3 regions of the Edwardsiella sp. EA181011 genome follow, and region 3 is predicted to be linked to each of the others. Evidence: predicted binding sites of a transcription regulator. Region 3 holds the regulator's gene; each other region holds the start of a gene.
The links. Region 3 encodes PurR, which represses purine synthesis genes. Its sites were predicted from a motif close to CANGCAAACGTTTGCNTG; they were not measured.
Positions count from the first base shown of each region.

Region 1: the regulator PurR is predicted to act here: its motif matches at 1,153-1,170, upstream of purE (5-(carboxyamino)imidazole ribonucleotide mutase).
Region 2: the regulator PurR is predicted to act here: its motif matches at 1,190-1,207, upstream of purM (phosphoribosylformylglycinamidine cyclo-ligase).

Region 1 is NZ_CP011364.1:1,589,836-1,592,034, reverse strand. Features, by position in the region: gene ppiB (peptidylprolyl isomerase B) at 1-100, shown strand, start outside; gene lpxH (UDP-2,3-diacylglucosamine diphosphatase) at 109-849, shown strand; gene purE (5-(carboxyamino)imidazole ribonucleotide mutase) at 1,269-1,778, shown strand; gene purK (5-(carboxyamino)imidazole ribonucleotide synthase) at 1,775-2,199, shown strand, end outside.
Region 2 is NZ_CP011364.1:3,337,375-3,339,573, reverse strand. Features, by position in the region: gene purN (phosphoribosylglycinamide formyltransferase) at 1-35, opposite strand, end outside; gene purM (phosphoribosylformylglycinamidine cyclo-ligase) at 47-1,090, opposite strand; gene upp (uracil phosphoribosyltransferase) at 1,361-1,987, shown strand; gene uraA (uracil permease) at 2,092-2,199, shown strand, end outside.
Region 3 is NZ_CP011364.1:2,661,876-2,664,074, reverse strand. Features, by position in the region: gene QY76_RS19330 (hypothetical protein) at 1-430, opposite strand, end outside; gene purR (HTH-type transcriptional repressor PurR) at 435-1,460, opposite strand; gene QY76_RS18770 (YnhF family membrane protein) at 1,815-1,904, shown strand; gene sodB (superoxide dismutase [Fe]) at 1,967-2,199, opposite strand, start outside.

The DNA.
Region 1 (2,199 bases), 1.1 Mb from region 3:
GGTCGACAAGATCAAGGGTGTCTCCACCGGCCGTAACGGCATGCACCAGGATGTTCCGCGTGAAGACGTGATCATCCAAAGCGTTACCGTGAGCGAATAATCGCCCGAATGGCAACGCTGTTTATCGCTGATTTACACCTCAGCCAACAGGAACCGGCGATCACCGCCGGTTTTCTGCGTTTTCTTGCCGAAGAAGCCCCTAAGGCAGAAGCCCTGTACATTCTGGGCGACTTTTTCGACTACTGGATAGGCGATGATGACCCCCAGCCGCTGCACCGGCAGGTCGCCGAGGCGCTGCGCCGTCTGAGCGACAGCGGCGTTCCCTGCTACTTCATCTGCGGCAACCGCGATTTTTTACTGGGTAAGTCCTATGCCAAGCGCTGCGGCATGACTCTGCTGCCCGACGAACAGATCATTACGCTGTACGGTCAGCCTATTCTGCTGCTGCACGGCGATACCCTGTGCAGCGACGATCGCGACTACCAGCGCTACCGACGCCGGGTTCATAACCCCCTGCTGCAGTGGCTGTTCCGCCGCCTTCCCCTACGTCTGCGCCTGAAGATCGCCGCAGGCATGCGCCGACAGAGCCAGCGTAGCAACAGCGCCAAGGCGATGACCATCATGGACGTCAACCAGGAGACGGTCTGCGCCACCCTGCGGCGCCACGGCGTTCAGCGCATGATCCACGGCCATACCCACCGCCCGGCCCTGCACCACTTTAGCCTGGACGATGGCCGCGGCGCCCTGCGCGCGGTGCTGGGAGCCTGGCATACCCACGGCTCGATGATCCGGGTCGACGCTCAGGGGATACACCTGATCGAACTGCCCGCTCACCCCGCCGAGGACTAACCCATCGCGGCGCGGTTAACCCTCGCCAGCGTGAGCTGATATAGCGCCATGCCGGCCTACGCCGCGTACGCCTGGGCGCGTATTCCGCCCTCCCCCGCCGACAACGCCAGCGATACGGAAGGCCGCCGCAGGAGAGTCGCATCGCGACTCCCCCCATCGGCGGCGCTTAAACACGATGGCGTCAGACTCTCTGGCGTCGAACGGCTGAGGCCCCCGCAGAGCCCTTCCAGGACGACGGCTTTTGTCGTTGAGGTTTCCAGCGCATGACGGCGTAACGGGGCTATCTTTCCCCGGCGCGGCGGCCACGCAAACGTTTTCCTCACCGGCGAAGCTATGCTATGCTTTGCCCCTCTTATTTGCAGGGCCGCCGGGATCGGGCGGCCATGTCACCGCCACCGAGTTAGAGGAGCACGCCATTCATGTCCGCCAGCGCCGCACCGGCCAGGATCGCCATCGTCATGGGGTCCAAAAGCGATTGGGCCACTCTGCAGTTCGCCGCCGAAATCCTGACTCAGCTTGAACTGTCCTGCCACGTAGAGGTGGTATCAGCGCACCGTACTCCGGATAAGCTGTTTCACTTTGCCGAGCAGGCGGCGGCGCGCGGGCTGCAGGTGATCATCGCCGGCGCCGGCGGCGCGGCCCACCTGCCCGGCATGCTGGCGGCCAAAACCCTGCTGCCGGTGCTGGGCGTACCGGTACAGAGCGCCGCGCTGAATGGGGTCGACAGCCTGTACTCGATAGTGCAGATGCCGCGCGGCATCCCGGTTGGCACCCTGGCCATCGGCAAGGCGGGGGCGGCCAATGCCGCCCTGCTGGCGGCCCAGATCCTGGCGCTGCATGACGAGCCGCTGAGCCGCCGCCTGGCCGCCTGGCGCCAGGCGCAGAGCGACGACGTGCTCAACCATCCCGATCCGCGGGAGGACGCATGAAGCCGGTTTGCGTACTGGGCGACGGCCAGCTGGGACGCATGCTGCGTCAGGCCGGAGAGCCGCTGGGGATCCCGGTCTATCCGGTGGGTATCGAGGCCGATCCGCACAGCGTGCCCTGGCAGCAGGCGGTGATCACCGCCGAGATAGAGCGCTGGCCCGACACGCCGCTGACCCGCGAGCTGGCCCGCCACCCGGGCTTTATCAACCGCGATATCTTCCCACAGCTGGCCGATCGCTACAGCCAAAAGCAATTGCTGGACGAACTGGGCCTACCGACGGCGCCCTGGGCGCTGCTGGCCACCCCAGCACAGTGGCCCGCCCTGTTTGAACGCCTCGGACCGCTGGCCATCGTCAAGCGCCGCACCGGCGGCTATGACGGTCGCGGTCAGTGGCGTATCCGCCCCGGCGCTGAAACCCAGCT
Region 2 (2,199 bases), 680 kb from region 3:
CCTTGGCCGGAGATCAGCACGATGATACGCTTCATGGCAGTCCCCCTCAGCGCAGGATCTCGACCTGCGGTTCGTCGCCCTGTGCCTCGGCGATATGGCCCAGCAGCCAGGCCTGTTCGCCGCGTTGGCTCAGGTGCGCCAGCGCGGAGTTAGCCAGTGCCTGCGGCAGGGCGATCACCATCCCGACGCCGCAGTTAAAGGTGCGGTACATTTCGTGACGGCTGACGTTGCCGGCCTGCTGTAGCCAGTCGAAGACGGCCGGCCACTGCCAGCTGTCCTCGTCGATGACGGCCTTGGCACCGGCTGGCAGCACGCGAGGAATGTTCTCCCAGAAGCCGCCGCCGGTGAGGTGGGCGAGGGCGTGCACCTCATGGCTGGCGATCAGGTCTAGACAGGCGGCGACGTAGATACGGGTCGGCGCCAGCAGATGGTCGGCCAGCGGGCGCCCGGCCAGCATCGTCGTGCGCGGATCGCAGCCGCTGACCTCTAGGATCTTGCGGATCAGCGAGTAGCCGTTGGAGTGCGGCCCGCTGGCGGCCAGGGCGATCAGGGCATCGCCGGGGCGAACCTGACTGCCGTCGATAATCTGGGACTTCTCTACCACGCCGACGCAGAATCCGGCCACGTCGTAGTCTTCGCCGTGGTACATGCCGGGCATTTCGGCGGTCTCTCCGCCCACCAGCGCACAGCCGGCCTGTTTACAGCCCGCCGCGATCCCGCCGATGACGCTCGCCGCGGTATCGACGTCGAGCCTGCCGGTGGCATAGTAATCCAGGAAAAACAGCGGCTCGGCGCCCTGAACCACCAGGTCGTTGACGCACATGGCCACCAGATCGATACCGATGCTGTCGTGGCGCTGCAGGTCCATCGCCAGACGCAGCTTGGTGCCGACGCCGTCGGTGCCGGAGACCAGCACCGGCTCACGGTATTTTTGCGGCAGTGCGCACAGTGCGCCAAAGCCGCCCAGGCCGCCCATCACTTCAGGCCGGCGGGTCTCTTTGACGACGCCTTTAATTCGGTCAACCAACGCGTTGCCGGCATCAATGTCTACGCCGGCGTCTTTGTAACTGAGAGCGGTTTTGTCGGTCACTGCGTAAATCCCCATGGCGGTTAGGCGTGGTCCGTCGGCGGCGCGATGAGGCGTCCGCGAACCCTGCGGAAAATGTCAGGCGGCGCAATTCTAGCAGTCAAAGCAAACGTTTGCTATCCCGTTATGCCCGACGGTAACGTTTTCGCCCGTCAGGTAACAGAGTGTTTCTTTCTTGATTGAGATCATGCTTTTTTCTCTGGTAAGCGGGCGAAAAGGCGGTATAATCTCGCGATTTTTTTGGGCGCAGAACAGCTACATGGGAGAAAAAAAATGAAGATCGTTGAAGTGAAACACCCGCTTGTGAAACACAAACTGGGTTTGATGCGTGAAAATGACATCAGCACCAAACGATTCCGTGAACTGGCCTCTGAAGTGGGCAGTTTGCTGACCTATGAAGCGACCGCAGACCTCGAAACAGAAAAAGTAACCATTGATGGTTGGTGCGGCCCGGTCGAAGTTGAACAGATTAAAGGGAAAAAGATCACCGTGGTGCCGATCCTGCGCGCAGGGCTGGGCATGATGGAAGGGGTGCTGGAGCATGTGCCGAGCGCCCGTATTAGCGTGGTGGGGATCTACCGTAATGAAGAGACGCTGGAGCCGGTTCCCTATTTCCAGAAGCTGGTCTCCAACATCGATGAGCGTATGGCGCTGGTCGTCGACCCGATGCTGGCCACGGGCGGCTCCATGATCGCCACCATCGATCTGCTGAAGAACGCCGGCTGCCGCTCCATCAAGGTGCTGGTGCTGGTGGCGGCGCCGGAAGGTATCGCCGCGCTGGAGAAGGCGCACCCGGACGTGGAGTTGTACACCGCCTCCATCGATCAGGGCCTAAACGATAAGGGTTACATTATTCCGGGTCTGGGCGACGCCGGCGATAAGATATTTGGTACCAAATAACCCGTGAGCCGACTCGTTAGTCGGCTTTTTTTTGGCGTGACGCCGGGAGCGTCGCGCCCCTTTCAAACACCAACACTATCGATTAACGAGAGAGGAAATACACCATGACCCGTCGCGTCATCGGCGTCAGCGAGCGTCCGCCGCTTCTGCAAACGATTCCGTTGAGCTTTCAGCACCTGTTCGCCATGTTTGGCGCCACCGTGCTGGTTCCC
Region 3 (2,199 bases):
GGAGCAGCGAGAGGCTCAGGCCGTAGGGATCGTTGGGAAGCGGCAGGTCGGGCGGCTGCTGCCAGCCAAACAGCGGCGCCATCAGGCGCCACAGCAGGCCGGTTGGCGCCAGCAGCATCAGCAGGCCGGTGGCCAGGGCGATGTGGGGGGCCGCCAACAGCAGCGCCGGCGCCAGCGCATGCTGACGCTGACGCCGCAGGGTGAACCCGGCCAGCGCCAGCGCCAGCAGCAGGGCACCGGCGCTGGCCCCCAGCGCTATCCACAGCGACAGACCGAGGCTGTGACCGAGCGCGGGCCACTGCAGCAGTCGCTGCAGCGCCTGTCCTGCATCCTGTCCGGTCAGCGGCAGTAGGGTTGCCGGGACCATCGCCGCCAGCGGCAGCGCGCCGGACAGCAGCACCAGCGCGGGAAACAGGACTAGCCGAGACACGCGCTTAGCGGCGGTAGTCGATGAACGGTCCGTCGGCCACGGAGCGGCGCTCAACCAGCTTAGGATGTACTTCGATGGTTTGGGCGTCCTCGCGCTTGCTGGTAATGCGATCGAGCAGCATGTCGAACGCCATGGCGCCAAGGCGCTCCTTGGGCTGATGAATGGTGGTCAGCGCCGGGGTAAAGTAGCGGGCGTTGCGCACGTTATCGTAGCCGATGACGGAGATATCCTGCGGTACGCGCAGTCCCATCTCATCCGCTGCGCAAATGGCGCCCATCGCCATGATGTCGCCGCCGACAAACACCGCCGTCGGACGCTGTTTCTGCGCCAGAATGTTTTGCATCGCCGCATAGCCGGACTCCGGCTCGAAGTCGCCTTCGACCAGCCATGACTCCTGCGGCGTGATATTGGCCTCCTGCAGCGCCTTGAGGAAGCCGCGCAGTCGACCGCCGCCGGTGTTGCGCGATACCGGGCCGGTGATGGCGCCAATGTCGCGGTGGCCACGCTCGATCAGGTAACGGCCGGCCAGATAGCCTCCCTCGAAGGCGTTGTCCTGGATAGCGTCGGTAAAGTCGCTGCGGCGGGTTCCCCAGTCCATGACCACCATCGGGATGTGGCGGTAGTCCTCCAGGATCTCCAGCAGGTTTTCCGGGTATTCGGAGCACATCACCAGCAGGCCGTCGACGCGTTTCTGCGCCAGCATGGCCAGGTAGGCTTTCTGCTTCTCCAGATTATTGTGGGAGTTACACAGGATCAGGGTATAGCCTTGGCTGTAGCAGCTATTCTCTACCGATTCGATGACCTCGGCAAAGTACGGCGCCTCGCTGGAGGTCGCCAGCAGGCCGATGGATTTGGTGTGGTTGACCTTCAGGCTGCGGGCAACGGCGCTGGGGGAGTAGTGTAGTTCTTTAATGGCCTCCCAGACGGCGGCTTTGGTCTCGTCGGCGACAAAGCGGGTTTTATTGATGACGTGAGACACCGTGGTGGTCGATACGCCTGCGCGCTTTGCCACATCTTTAATCGTTGCCATGAAACAAATGACTCCTGGGCGTACGCGCTGCGTCGCCGTTTTGTTAATCGTTTGCCTGCGTGCATCGGAAAATACGCCTGACAGCGCGGCTCGGCGCCGGCGCGTTTGCGCAATAGGGTGACGTTTGCCATTTCTTGTTTAGAATTATAGCGTCGGCACGCGGCAGTAAACCGCAAATTCTGTCTGATCTCAGGCAAAAGGGGAAGCACTAATTGGCGATTTGCGCAGGATGTAATCATAAGATTTTCTGCGTGTTTTAAGATGTGATTTATGTAAAAATGATTTAACACGGGTTTTGTGCGAACTTTCAAGTCAGTAAAAATTGATCCGGAACGTAAAACATGAGGTGTCAGGATGGAAAACGATCTGAAGTATTCTCTGGTAACAACGGTGGTGGCGCTGGCGCTGATCGTCGTGGCCAGCCTGATCGCCGCACTGCACTAAGTCAGCGGGTGGCATAAATAAAAAAGGCGCTCGGTGAGCGCCTTTTTTATCTCTGCGGCCGGTTACGCCAGATTCTGGGCGACGAACTCCCAGTTTACCAGCGCCCAGAAGTTTTCCAGGTACACCGGGCGAGCGTTACGGTAGTCGATGTAGTAGGCGTGCTCCCATACGTCCACGGTCAGCAGCGGCTTGTCGTCGCCGGTCAGCGGGGTCGCGGCGTTAGCGGTGTTGACGATGGCCAGGGTGCCGTCCGCCTTTTTCACCAGCCAGGTCCAGCCGGAGCCGAAGTTGCCGA